Regions from separate parts of the Streptomyces sp. NPDC023573 genome, predicted to be linked through region 1. Evidence: riboswitches for the same ligand, from Rfam matches in the RefSeq annotation. Region 1 holds a riboswitch; the other holds the start of a gene.

What was found. A riboswitch is a leader RNA that binds a small molecule or an ion and turns the genes downstream of it on or off. The one in region 1 is predicted to bind S-adenosylmethionine.
Region 2: it holds a riboswitch for S-adenosylmethionine, as region 1 does, so the genes downstream of both, thrC (threonine synthase) here and ACZ32T_RS01800 (aminotransferase class V-fold PLP-dependent enzyme) in region 1, are expected to answer to the same signal.

The regions. Positions count from the first base shown of each region.
Region 1 is NZ_JBVHKB010000001.1:389,428-396,444, forward strand. Features, by position in the region: gene ACZ32T_RS01780 (NYN domain-containing protein) at 1-26, opposite strand, end outside; gene ACZ32T_RS01785 (hypothetical protein) at 62-304, opposite strand; gene ACZ32T_RS01790 (rhomboid family intramembrane serine protease) at 456-1,223, shown strand; gene ACZ32T_RS01795 (Lrp/AsnC family transcriptional regulator) at 1,220-1,501, shown strand; gene ACZ32T_RS01800 (aminotransferase class V-fold PLP-dependent enzyme) at 1,575-2,951, opposite strand; SAM riboswitch class IV at 3,127-3,244, opposite strand; gene trpD (anthranilate phosphoribosyltransferase) at 3,329-4,393, opposite strand; gene qcrB (cytochrome bc1 complex cytochrome b subunit) at 4,519-6,144, opposite strand; gene qcrA (cytochrome bc1 complex Rieske iron-sulfur subunit) at 6,141-7,017, opposite strand, start outside.
Region 2 is NZ_JBVHKB010000002.1:724,730-731,746, forward strand. Features, by position in the region: gene groL (chaperonin GroEL) at 1-773, opposite strand, end outside; gene ACZ32T_RS09920 (cold-shock protein) at 1,082-1,288, opposite strand; gene ACZ32T_RS09925 (MoaD/ThiS family protein) at 1,727-2,002, opposite strand; gene thrC (threonine synthase) at 2,030-3,328, opposite strand; SAM riboswitch class I at 3,347-3,474, opposite strand; gene ACZ32T_RS09935 (glucosyl-3-phosphoglycerate synthase) at 3,628-4,578, shown strand; gene ACZ32T_RS09940 (alpha,alpha-trehalose-phosphate synthase (UDP-forming)) at 4,649-6,025, shown strand; gene otsB (trehalose-phosphatase) at 6,099-6,944, opposite strand.

The DNA.
Region 1 (7,017 bases):
CCGGCGCCGCCTGTCGGCTGCTCCACCATCCATCACCCCAATGTCTGTCCGCACGGCCCCGTCAGGAGTCGGCACCGGGCCTGTCGACCAGTTCGATCTGGTCCACGGCGTTGCACCAACGACAGCGCACCGACTCGATGGTCTCACTGACCACCTCGCGCTCCTCGACACTCGACTCCCCGGCCAGGTCGAGGTGCACGTACTCCACGACCTTGGAGGAGCGCGTCACATCGAAACGGGTCAGGTTGCCGCAGAGCGTGCAGCGCCAGCGGGTCCCGTCCGTCGGCTGGGGAACCGTCGTCATCGTTGCGTCCTCTTTCGTCGTTCGTCGAGTCTCGTGCGTGCCCAGGCTTCGATCTCGCGGTGCGCCGTCGAACTGCGGATGTCCTGCCGCAACCCTACGGCCTTGCGCATACCTATCGACACGGCGAGGCGGTCTGTGCCGTTCTCGCCCGGTGCGTCATGCTCTGTACGTGACCATTCGGCGGGAAGTCCACTGGCGGAGGCGTGCCGGAGAGCTCCGGGCCGCCGCCGCGGCGGACGGCGCCCCGGTCACGTACGGACTGATCGCGCTCTGCTGCGCGGTGTTCCTGATCAGTCCGCTCTCCGGGTTCAACCCCGTCCACGGCAGCGCCGACGCGCTGCTGGCCGCTCAGGCCGGGTACTTCGAGCGCTGGGGTGTGATCCCCGCCGAGCTCATGGAAGGCTCGGCCCACGCCGCCCTCACCCCGCTCACCGCACTCTTCGTCCACGGCAGCTGGCTGCATCTGCTGGGCAACATGCTCTTCCTCTACGTGTTCGGCGCGATGGCCGAGGAACGCATGGGCCGCACCGAGTTCACCGTCTTCTACCTCGCCTGCGGCTATTTCGCCCTGGTGGCCTACGCGGTGGTGCACGCGGACTCCGACCAGACGCTGGTCGGCGCGTCGGGGGCGATCTCCGCGGTGCTCGGCGCGTTCCTCTTCCTCTTCCCCAAGGCCCGCGTCACCAGCCTCTTCCCCTTCCTCTTCTTCCTGCCGCTGCGCTTCCCCGCCTGGATCGTCCTCGTGTTCTGGTTCGCCCTGCAGTGGCTGGCGGCGCAGAGCGCGGGGAGCGGCCCGGGCGTGGCGTACCTCGCGCACGTGGCGGGTTTCGCCGCCGGGTTCCTCTACGCCTGGGTGCGGTTCCGGGGGACTAGAGTGAAGTCTCCAGCCACGGCCACTGAGGGAGAAAGCCAGCCGTGATCACCGCGATCGTGCTCATCAAGACCAGCGTGGACCGGATTCCCGAGATCGCCGAGGCCATCGCCGCGCTGGACAGTGTCAGCGAGGTCTTCTCGGTCACCGGTACGTACGACCTGATCGCCATGGTCCGGGTCGCCCGGCACGACGATCTGGCCGACGTCATCCCGGGCCGGATCAGCAAGATCCAGGGCGTCGAGGGCACCGACACCCATGTGGCCTTCCGCACCTACTCGCAGCACGACCTCGAGGCGGCCTTCGCCATCGGGCTCGACGCCTGAGACCGCGTACGGCTCCGGCCGGGGACGGGAGGCGTGTCGCCCCGTCCCCGGCCGGAGCCGTGTCCGGACCCGCTCAGACCTGCGAGACACCCCGGTCGGGGACGCAGCGGCCCTCCTCGGTGCGGTAGGTCCAGCGGGCACCCTCGCCGACCAGCTCGCGGACGGCGCCCAGGAATCGCTCGATGTGCTCGTCCGGCGTGCCGGCGCCGAAGCTCACCCGGATGGCGTTGAGCGACTTCTCCCCGGGCGCGGCCTCCGGCGCGCCGCACTCGCCCGGCTCCTGCGGCTCGCTGCCCAGCAGGGTCCGCACCAGCGGGTGCGCGCAGAACAGTCCGTCGCGCACCCCGATGCCGTACTCGGCGGAGAGCGCCGCGGCGAAGTGCGAGCTGTTCCATCCCTCGACCACGAAGGAGATGACGCCGACCCTCGGGGCGTCGTCACCGAAGAGCGAGAGCACCTTGACCTCGGGGACGCCGGCGAGCCCCTCACGGACCCGTGTCACCAGCTGCTGCTCCCGGGCGACCAGCCGGTCGAACCCGGCCTCGGTCAGGGCCTTGCAGGCCGCGGCGATGGAGTAGACGCCGATGACGTTGGGCGATCCCGCCTCGTGCCGGGCCGCGGTGGTGTGCCACTCGACGTCCACGCCGCCGTCGGCACGCCTGGCGACCTTGCGGGAGGCGCCGCCGCCCGCGAGGTACGGCTCCGCGTCCACCAGCCAGTCGGCACGGCCCGCGAGGACGCCCGAGCCGAAGGGCGCGTAGAGCTTGTGCCCGGAGAAGGCGACCCAGTCGACGTCCAGCCCGGCGATGTCCACCGGGTGGTGGGGCGCCAGCTGCGCCGCGTCGAGCACGATGCGCGCGCCGTGGGCGTGGGCGGCGGCGGCCAGTTCCCTCACCGGCCACAGCTCACCGGTGACGTTGGACGCGCCGGTCACGCAGACCAAGGCGGGGCCGTGGGGCTTGCGGGCGGCCAGCGCCCGTTCCAGCGTGGCGACCGCCTGGGCCGGGGTGCGCGGGGCGTCGAGGCAGGTCACCCGGGCGTCACGCCAGGGCAGCAGCGAGGCGTGGTGCTCGGTCTCGAACACGAACACCTCGCAGTCGGCGGGCAGCGCGGCGGCGAGGAGGTTGAGGGAGTCGGTCGTCGAGCGGGTGAAGACCACCTGGTCCTCCGCACGGCAGCCGAGGAACTCCGCGACGGTCTCGCGGCTGTTCTCGAACAGGTCGGTGGAGAGCTGTGAGAGGTAGCCGGCGCCGCGGTGCACACTGCCGTAGTACGGGGCGTAGGCGGCCACGTCGTCCCAGACGCGCTGGAGCGCCGGGGCGCTGGCCGCGTAGTCGAGAGCGGCGTAGGTGACCTCTCCGCCGGTGACGAGCGGAACGGTGACATCGGCACCCAGAACCGGCAGCGGGGCACAAAGGGACTGGTCGACGGCAGCGGTGGAGACAGACATGGCGAACTCCCGTAAGAGGCAGGCGAAATCCTCGCGCCGGCGGCAGTGCGCGGCAGCGCGGGAACGTAAGGAAAAAGGCGTGCGGAGGAGGGCGTGGCGCCCTATCGCATTCGCTTGCTCACAGAAGGCTCCCTGGGACCAGGACCCCAAGGGGTGGCATCGAACGATGCCGAGGGGCCCGCGCTTGCCACAGACCTCGCTGCCTGCGGCCTGGTCTTCACCCGGGGCACCCCGCCACGGACGGAGGGTTGCCGGACAGCGGGCCGGGGCCGTAGTCGCTGTCACTCATGACCTGCGCAGCATCTTGCCATACCCACGGCGACGCGCAAGGGCGCGGTCCGCGATCCGGACCGCGCCCCCGCTCACACCGTGCGCGCTCAGGCGTTGCTGGCCGTCACCCAGCGCTCCAGCGCGCTCCTGGCCGCCCCCGAGTCGACCGACTGCGCGGCGCGCGCGATCCCGGCCGAGAGCTGCTCGTCCAGAGAGCCCTCGCCCGGCTCCAGCGCGACCAGCGCGGCAGCCGAGTTCAGCAGCACCGCGTCGCGCACGGGGCCGGTCTCCCCGTCGAGCAGCCGGCGGGCCACATCCGCGTTGTACGAGGAGTCAGCGCCCCGCAGCGCCTCGACGGGGACCAGGTCGAGGCCGACGTCGCGCGGGTCGAAGGCCTGCTCGCGCACGGTGCCGTCGCGGACGATCCAGACCCGTGAGGTAGCGGTGGTGGTCAGCTCGTCGAGACCGTCGTCGCCCCGGAAGACGAGCGCCGAATTCCCCCGGTCCGCCAGCACGCCCGCGACGATGGGCGCCATCTTCGGGTCGGCGACCCCGATGGCCTGGGAACGCACCCGGGCCGGGTTGGTGAGCGGGCCCAGGATGTTGAAGGTGGTCTGTGTGCCCAGTTCCTTGCGCGCCCTGGCCGCGTACCGCAGGGCGGGGTGGAACTTCACGGCGAAGCAGAAGGTGATGCCCGCCTCCTCGGCCACCGCGACGACGCGCTGCGGCGTCAGTTCGAGGTTGACGCCGAGCTTCTCCAGTACGTCGGAGGCACCGCTCGCCGAGGAGGAGGCACGGTTGCCGTGCTTGACGACCTTCGCGCCGGTCCCCGCGACGACGATCGCCGACATGGTGGAGATGTTGACCGTCTTGGCCATGTCGCCGCCGGTTCCCACGATGTCGACCGTACGACCGGGCACCTCGATGGTGTGGGCGTGCTCGTACATGGCGCGGACGAGTCCGGTGACCTCGTCGACGGTCTCTCCCTTGGCCCGCAGCGCGACGGCGAAGCCGGCGATCTGCACGTCCGTGGCCTCGCCGCTCATGATGCGGTCCATGGCCCACGCGGTGTCGTCCGCGCCCAGGTGCTCACCGCGCAGCAGAGGCGTCAGCACGCCGGGCCAGGTGCGTGCCGCCACGCTGTCGCCGCCGTCCGGGGTCACCACGTTCATGGTCCGCTCCTGGGGGTCCACAGCCGATACAAGGGATACCTCCCACCCTATCCAGGCCCGGGGACAGCGAAGAGCCCCGTCCATCGGATGGACGGGGCTCCCGCTGTGGCGGTCAGCTGAGGTGATCAGTGGTGGCCGTGGCCGCTGGTGATCTCCTTGTACTCCTCGGCGGTGGGCTTGGCGATCTGGTTGTCCTCGCCGTAGTAGCTCTTGCTGAGCCTGACCCGCAGCCTCTGCACTGCCGACGGCTTGCGCTCGACGCCGTTCTTGTCGACCCGCGGGCCGAGCTCGAGCGGCTTGTACTGCTCGTGCGCCGTGAGCGTGTGCAGCTGCTCCTGGCTGAGCGGCTCGTGGATCTCCACGAACTCACCGTGCGGCAGGCGCTTGATGGTGCCGGACTCGCGCCCGTGCAGCACCTTCTCCTTGTCGCGGCGCTGGAGACCGAGGCAGATCCGCCGGGTGACGACGAACGCCAGGACAGGTCCGACGAAGAAGGCGATCCGTACGAACCAGCTGATCGCGTTGAGCGACATGTGGAAGTGGGTCGCCCAGATGTCGTTACCGCCGCCGATCAGCATGACGAAGTAGATCGTCACCCAGGCGACGCCCAGCCCGGTGCGGGTCGGTGCGTTGCGCGGCTTGTCCAGGATGTGGTGCTCGCGCTTGTCCCCGGTGATCCAGGACTCGATGAACGGGTACAGGGCGAGTGCCCCGAGTACGACACCGAAGAGGACCAGCGGGATGAGGACGCCCAGGACCAGCGTGTGGCCCCAGAGGTTGATCTCCCAGCCAGGCATCACACGGACGAAGCCTTCCGCGAAGCCCATGTACCAGTCCGGCTGGGCGCCCGTGGACACCTGGTCGGGACGGTAGGGGCCGAGCGCCCAGATCGGGTTGATCGTGGCGATCGCCGAGAGGATCGCGATGAAGCCGAAGACCAGGAAGAAGAAGCCCCCGGCCTTGGCCATGTACACCGGCAGCAGCGGCATGCCGACGACGTTCTTGTTCGTCTTGCCCGGTCCGGCGAACTGCGTGTGCTTGTGGAAGAAGACCAGGATGAGGTGGCCGACCACGAGCCCGAGCATGATGCCCGGCAGCAGCAGGATGTGGATCGAGTAGAACCTCGAGATGATGTCCGTGCCGGGGAACTCCCCGCCGAACAGGAACATCGAGATGTACGTGCCGACGATCGGCATCGACAGGATGGCGCCCTGCGTGAAGCGCACACCCGTGCCGGAGAGCAGGTCGTCCGGGAGCGAGTAGCCGGTGAACCCGGTGAACATGCCGAGGACGAACAGCAGGAAGCCGAACAGCCAGTTGATCTCACGCGGCTTGCGGTACGCCCCGGTGAAGAACACCCGGAACATGTGCACGAACATGCCGGCGAGGAAGATGATCGCGGCCCAGTGGTGGATCTGGCGGACCAGCAGACCACCGCGGACGTCGAAGCTGATGTCCAGCGTCGACGCGTAGGCCGCGGACATCCGGATGCCCTGCATCGGCTCGTACGAGCCGTGGTAGACGACCTCGTTCATGCTCGGGTTGAAGAACAGCGTCAGGTACACACCCGTGAGGATGATGATGATGAAGCTGTAGAGGCAGATCTCACCCAGCATGAAGGACCAGTGGTCCGGGAAGATCTTGCGCATGTTGGCCTTGGCCAGGCTGTAGATGCCGAGCCGGCCGTCCGCCCAGTCGGCCACCCGCTCGCCGGCGGGCGCCTTGCGCTGTGTGTCTGTCGCAGTACTCATCCGCGCTCCCAGAAGGCAGGACCGACGGGCTCTTCGAAGTCACCGAGCGCCTCGAGGTTGCCCTCGCTGTTCACGCCGATCCGAAGCTGCGGAAGGGGGTGACCGGCCGGACCGAAGATGACGCGGGCGCCGTCGGAGAGGTCGAAGGTGGACTGGTGGCACGGGCAGAGCACGTGGTGGGTCTGCTGCTCGTACAGGCTGATGGGGCAGCCGACGTGGGTGCAGATCTTGGAGAAGGCCACGATTCCCTCGTGGGCCCACTCGCGCTCGCGCTTGTCCTTGATGTTGTCCGGCTCGATACGGATGATCATCAGGGCGGCCTTGGCGATCTGCGACTGGAAGTCGTGCGCGTCCTCCTCCAGCCCCTCGGGCATGGCGAAGGTCAGCGAACCGACCACGACGTCCTCGGGACGCAGCGGCTCCATGGTGTTCATGTTGACGAGCTGCTTGCCCTTGGCCCACAGCGTCTTGCGGAGCTTCTTCTCCGGCAGCGGACCGAGGTCGCGCAGCAGCACCACACCGGAGAGCGGCACCAGGGCCAGCGCGCCGAACATGGTGTTGCGGATCAGCTTCCGCCGCCCGATCGCGGACTCCTTGGCGCCGGCCGCGAAGTCGGCCATGACCTTCGCCTTGACCTCCGGCTCCGCCGCGATGGCGTGCCGGTCGTCGGCCACCTCCACGTCGGACATCAGGGTGCGCGCCCAGTGGACGGCCCCCGCGCCGATGAGGAAGAGCGCCAGACCAAGGGTCATGCCCAGGGAGAAGTTGAGCGCGCTCACATGGCCCAGCGGCCAGATGTAGACGATCTTGTCGACCGGGAAGATGACGTACGAGGCGATGAAGCCGACCGTCGCCAGCATGGACAGCGTGAAC
Region 2 (7,017 bases), on a different contig from region 1:
GACAGAGCCTCGCCCTCGACGTCCTCCGCGATGATCAGCAGCGGCTTGCCCGACTGCATGACCTTCTCGAGCAGCGGAAGGAGGTCCTTCACGTTGCTGATCTTGGAGTTGACGATCAGGATGTACGGGTCGTCGAAGGACGACTCCATACGCTCCATGTCGGTGGCGAAGTAGGCCGAGATGTAGCCCTTGTCGAAGCGCATACCCTCCGTGAGCTCGAGCTCCAGACCGAAGGTCTGGGACTCCTCGACGGTGATGACGCCTTCCTTGCCGACCTTGTCCATCGCCTCGGCGATCTTGGCGCCGATCTCGGTGTCGGCGGCGGAGATGGAGGCCGTCGAAGCGATCTGCTCCTTGGTCTCCACGTCCTTCGCCTGCTCCAGCAGAGCGGCGGAGACGGCCTCGACGGCCTTCTCGATGCCACGCTTCAGAGCCATCGGGTTGGCTCCCGCGGCGACGTTGCGCAGGCCCTCGCGGACGAGCGCCTGGGCGAGAACGGTGGCGGTGGTCGTACCGTCGCCGGCGACGTCGTCCGTCTTCTTGGCGACCTCCTTGACCAGCTCCGCACCGATCTTCTCGTACGGGTCCTCGAGCTCGATCTCCTTGGCGATGGAAACACCATCGTTGGTGATCGTGGGCGCGCCCCACTTCTTCTCGAGGACGACGTTACGGCCCTTGGGGCCGAGGGTGACCTTGACGGCGTCGGCGAGCTGGTTCATCCCGCGCTCGAGACCGCGCCGTGCCTCCTCGTCGAACGCGATGATCTTGGCCATGTGAAGTGGTCCTCCCGGACAGGGGTGGATTCTCCGGACCGAGTGGCGCCCGCGACGGACGGCCAGCGTGCTCAGTGGTTCCTTGCCCCACTGGGCCTGCGGGCCTCACCGGCCCGGTCCAAGTTTCTGTCACTCTCACCTGGAGAGTGCTAACGCCAATGATTAGCACTCGACCCCTTCGAGTGCAAGCGTCCGCCTCGGGATGTGGACAACCTGGAGGGGTGTGCGGACGCACGTGAGGCCCGTACCCCTGGCCGGGGTACGGGCCTCACGTGCGTGAGTAGTGTCGTCGGACGACCGCGCCGAGCTCAGCCGACGGCGAGCTTGACCATGTCCGCCTGCGGCCCCTTCTGGCCCTGCGAGATCTCGAATTCAACTCGCTGACCCTCTTCGAGGGTGCGGTACCCGTCCATCTGGATCGCGCTGTAGTGGACGAAAACATCCGCACCACCGTCGACCGCGATGAAGCCGTACCCCTTCTCCGCGTTGAACCACTTGACGGTGCCCTGAGCCATGCCTAACTCCCCTATTACTGGCCCTTGCACGAGCGCCGCACTTCGCGGGCCCGGGTCAGAACTCACCCTCCGACAGGAGAGGGTGGCGTGCGCCGGAACGCGTCGACCGCGGCCGAATGTATCTGCCCAACTGCCCTCTGCAACAGGTCAATCGGACGAGAATTCTGGGCACAGGCGACCGCCCGCAATGGGGGAACTCACAAGATTCCAGGACAAGTCGGGCCTGACAAAGGCCACTTATGCCGCAAGGAGTTCACTTACTTTGGCTGCTTCTTGTCGCGGCCGGGCGCATTCTCATATGCGGGCGGCACGGGCAGCTGCGGGGACTTCCCAAACTGTACCGTGCTCAACCATGCAGAATGACCCCCTCCGCTTTCCGGCGGAGAGGGCCACTGTGCTCACGTCATGCGGTCGGGCGTCCTGTGACCCCGGGGGCGATCAGCCTCCGGCGACGGCCGGAATGATCGACACGCCCGCGCCGTCCGGGGTGACCGCGTCCAGGCCGCCCTCGAAGCGCACGTCGTCGTCGTTGACGTACACGTTGACGAAGCGGCGCAGTTTGCCCTGGTCGTCCAGGACGCGGGCGCCGATGCCCGGGTGGTTCTGCTCCAGGGACGCGATGACCTCGGAGAGGGTCGCACCCTCCGCCGGGACCTCGGCCTGACCGCCCGTGTAGGTGCGGAGGATGGTGGGGATACGGACCTTGACGCTCATGTGGGTGCCTTCCTTCGGTCTCGGGTGTCAGTTGGCGGCGGCGAGGCCGGCGTCGCGGAACGCGTCCAGGCTGGGCCGGATCGTCGCCGACAGGCCGGTCGTCGGGGCGACCGCGTCGAGCGTCTTCAGTCCGTCGCCGGTGTTCAGGACGACCGTGGTGAGGGAGGGGTCGAGCAGGCCGGCGTCGATCAGCTTCTTCGTCACACCGACCGTCACCCCGCCCGCGGTCTCCGCGAAGATGCCCTCGGTGCGGGCCAGCAGCTTGATCGCGTCGACGACCTGCTCGTCGTTCACGTCCTCCACGGCGCCGCCGGTGCGCCGGGCGATGTCCAGGACGTAGGGGCCGTCGGCCGGGTTGCCGATCGCCAGGGACTTGGCGATGGTCTTCGGCTTCTGCGGACGCACCACGTCGTGGCCGGCCTTGAAGGCGGTGGAGACCGGGGAGCAGCCCTCGGCCTGGGCACCGAAGATCTTGTACGGCTTGTCCTCGACGAGGCCGAGCTTGATCAGCTCCTGCAGCCCCTTGTCGATCTTCGTGAGCTGCGAGCCGGACGCGATCGGGATGACGAGCTGGTCGGGCAGCTGCCAGCCGAGCTGCTCACAGATCTCGTACGCCAGGGTCTTGGAGCCCTCCCCGTAGTACGGCCGGAGGTTGACGTTGACGAAGCCCCAGCCCTCGCCGAGCGGGTCGCCGATGAGCTCCGAGCAGAAGCGGTTGACGTCGTCGTAATTGCCCTCGATGCCGACCAGCTCACCGCCGTACACCGCGGCCATGACGACCTTGCCCTGCTCCAGGTCGTGCGGGATGAACACGCACGAGCGGAAGCCGGCGCGGGCGGCGGCGGCGCCCACCGCGCCGGCGAGGTTGCCGGTGGAGGAGCAGGAGAGGGTGGTGAACCCGAAGGCGCGGGCGGCCTCGACGGCGATGGCGACGACACGGTCCTTGAAGGAGTGCGTCGGGTTGCCGGAGTCGTCCTTGACGTACAGACCGCCGGTCACGCCCAGCTCGCGGGCCAGGTTGTCGGCCTTGACCAGCTTGGTGAAACCGGGGTTGATGTTGGGCTTGTCCGCGACATCGGCGGGGACCGGCAGCAGCGGCGCGTAGCGCCAGATGTTGTTCGGGCCCTCGGCGATGCGCTTCTTCAGCTCTTCGGGGGAGCCGCTCGGCAGGTCGTACGCCACTTCGAGCGGCCCGAAACAGGACGCACAGGCGAAAATGGGGCCGAGCTCGAAACGCTCGCCGCATTCGCGGCAGGAAAGTGCCGCGGCGGGACCGAGGTCCACTGCGGAGGTATTGGTGTCGGCTGCAACTGTCTGCACGGCCATGATGGCGGAGGCCCTTTCTCCTCATCTTCCTTGCGACGTATTTCGCCACAAGACGGAATTGGCACCTTCCCCACCGTGACCTCGCGGTCGGCAGGAGGGTTGCCGGGACTTCGACGGGCCGTTCCCTCAGTCCCTCTGGATGAGCGCTATGGCACCGGACCATGGATCCGGGCGTTTATTCGCGGACCGACCCCGACATGCGAGGGTCGTCCGCGTTGTTCAAGACTGTAACCGAAGCACCGGACGGTTGAGATAGTCGTCCGAACCGCGAGATGGATCACATACAGGGAGTATCGACCGTGCTGGAAGAGGTGGAACGCTGGCTGACCAGGCGTTCCTGGTCTGCTGCCGACCGCCCGCCGGACCGGCTCACGGCCGCGCGGGCGAAGGATCCGCACCGTTCGCGCGTGAGCGTCGTCCTGCCCGCGCTGAACGAGGAGGCGACGGTCGGCGCGATCGTCGCGGAGATCCGGCGCGAGCTGATGGAGAAGGTCCAGCTCGTCGACGAACTGGTGGTGATCGACTCCGGATCCACCGACCGCACCGCCGACGAGGCGCGGCTGGCCGGCGCCCGGGTCGTGCACAGGGACACGGTCCTCCCCCGGATCCCCGTCCTGCCCGGCAAGGGCGAGGTCCTGTGGCGCTCCCTGCTGGTGACCAGCGGGGACATCGTCTGCTTCGTCGACGCGGACCTCAAGGACTTCTCCGCCGACTTCGTCTCCGGGATCGTCGGCCCGCTGCTGACCGACCCCTCGGTGCACTTCGTGAAGGCCATGTACGACCGGCCGCTGGGCGACGCCGCAGGCCAGGGCGGCCGGGTGACCGAACTGGTGGCCCGCCCGCTGCTCAATCTGCACTGGCCGCTGCTGGCCGGCTTCGTGCAGCCGCTGGGCGGCGAGTACGCGGTGCGGCGCTCCCTCCTGGAGCGGCTCCCCTTCCCCGTCGGTTACGGCGTGGAGCTGGGCCTGCTCGTCGACGCGCTGCACACGGTCGGCCTGGACGCACTGGCCCAGGTCGACGTCGGCGTACGCAAACACCGCCACCAGGACGGCCAGGCCCTCGGCCGGATGGCGGCCACGATCTACCGGACGGCGCAGCTGCGGCTCTCCCGGGGGCCCCTCGTGCGCCCCGAGATCACCCAGTTCGAGCGGGGGCCCGGCGGATTCGTCCCGCACACCCATGCGGTGGACACCGAGGAGCGTCCCCCGATGCGGGAGATCGCGGAGTACACCTCGCGGAACGCGGCGTAACGGTTCTTCCCGCCCGGCTCCGAGGGCGCTTCACGTTTGGCGGCTTCCCGAACGGGCTAGGTTCGGGTACATGGTCTCCGAGCACGCTGCCCAGGTACTCGTCGCGTCCAACCGCGGCCCGGTGTCGTACACCCGGCGGGAGGACGGCACGCTCGACTCGAAACGGGGCGGGGGCGGGCTCGTCTCCGGCCTCAGCGCCGTCGACGACAAGCTGTGGGTGTGCGCCGCCCTCGGCGACGGCGACCGCGAGGCGGTCCGGCGCGGAGTCTCCGAGCCCGGCGTCCGGATGCTCGACATCGACGCGGGGGTCCACGCCGACGCGTACAACGGCATCGCGAACTCCGTGCTCTGGTTCGTCCACCACATGATCTACGAGACGCCGGTGGAGCCCGTCTTCGACGCGGAGTTCCGCCGGCAGTGGGCCTCCTTCGAGGCGTACAACCGGGCCTTCGCCGAGGCCCTCGCCGAGGAGGCGGGCGAGGGGGCGGCGGTCCTGGTGCAGGACTACCACCTCTCGCTGGTCCCCGGCCTCCTGCGCGAGCTCCGGCCCGACCTGCGGATCGGTCACTTCTCGCACACCCCCTGGGCGCCCGTCGACTACTTCCGGCTGCTGCCCGACGACATCGGCGAGCAGCTGCTCAACGGCATCCTGGGCGCCGACCGCGCCGCGTTCCTCACCCGCCGCTGGGCGGACGCCTTCATCGGCTGCTGCACGGAGATCCTCGGCGGTACCGGCCACACCCGGATCGGGGTGCACGGGCTGGGTGCCGACGGGGACTTCCTGCGCGGCCGCTCCCACGAGGCGGACGTGGACGAGCGCATGGAGATCCTGCGGGAGCAGATCGGCGCGGACCGCCGCACGATCGTGCGGGTGGACCGCACGGAGCTCTCCAAGAACATCGTGCGCGGCCTGCACGCCTACCGTGCGCTGCTGGAGGAGCGCCCCGAATGGCGCGAACGGGTGGTGCACATCGCCTTCGCCTACCCCTCCCGGCAGGACCTCGCGGTCTACCGCGACTACACGGCGGAGGTACAGCGGGTCGCCGACGCGATCAACGCGGAGTACGGCACGGAGGGCTGGACCCCGGTCCTGCTCCACGTCGACGACGACTTCGCCCGCTCCCTGGCGGCGTACCGGCTGGCGGACGTCGCCCTGGTCAATCCGATCCGGGACGGCATGAACCTCGTCGCCAAGGAGGTCCCGGTCGTCTCGGACCACGGCTGCGCGCTGGTGCTCTCCCGCGAGGCGGGGGCGTACGAGGAGCTGGGCGAGGACGCGATCGTGGTCAACCCGTACGACGTGTCGGCGACGGCGGCGGCGCTGCACGAGGGGCTCACGATGGACCCCGACGAGCGCGGCGCCCGCTCGAAGCGCCTGGCCGCCGCCGCGACCGCACTGCCCCCGCAGCAGTGGTTCCTGGACCAGCTGGACGCGCTGCGGGCCTAGCCAGGGCCTGTCTGACGATTCGCGTCGTCGCCCGCAGGGCGTCGTGGGGCGGACGGGGATTGCCGGACCAGCCCTAGGACCGCGTGACCCGCCCGGCGATGGAGCGGAGCAGTTCCGCGACCGCCGCCGGGCCCGACAGCAGCAGGTCGGCCCGGTCGGCGAGTTCGGGGACCTCGGTGCCGCTGCACACCAGCAGGCCCGCGGCGCCCTGGGTGCGGAGCCTCTCCACGGCGGCGTACGCGGCGAGGTCGCCGAGGTCGTCACCGGCGTAGAGCACCGTCTCGGCGCCGGTCTCCTTCACGTACTCCTCCAGCGCCACGCCCTTGTCCATGCCCGGCGGGCGCAGCTCCAGGACGAGGCGGCCCGGTTCGACGATCAGGCCGTGGCGCGCGGCCAGGCCGCCCAGCGGAGCGCGCAGGGCCTCGAAGGCGGCCTGCGGGTCGGCGGCACGGCGGGTGTGCACGGCGACGGCGCGACCGCCCTTCTCCTCGACCCAGATGCCGCTGTCCGCCCCTTCCAGCACCGCGGGGAGCTCCGCCCGTACGGCTTCGACGCCGGGGTCCGGCGGAGGGGCGTGGACGGTGGCGGTGGCGGCGTCCCAGCGTTCGGCGCCGTAGTGGCCCAGGACGACGAGATGGTCGAGGCCCGGTGCTCCCGCGAAGCCTCCGTACCGTACGGCGGTGTCGGCCGGGCGGCCGGTGATCACGGCGACGGCGGCGACGTGGGGGGCGAGCGCGGAGAGGGCCGGGACGACATCGGGGTGCGCCCGGGACCGCTCCGGGTCCGGGACGATGTCGGCGAGCGTGCCGTCGAAGTCCAGCGCGACGACCGCACGGGAGGGCCGGGCCAGGAGCGCGGCGAGGCCTTCGCGGCCGGCCTGGGTGGACGGGGTCGGGATGGGGTGTGCCGGATTTCCCATGGCCCGAGCGTAGCGCCGAGCGGGGCAGAACCCAGCCCCGTCGGCACCTGCGGCTCACCGGGCGAACCCCCAG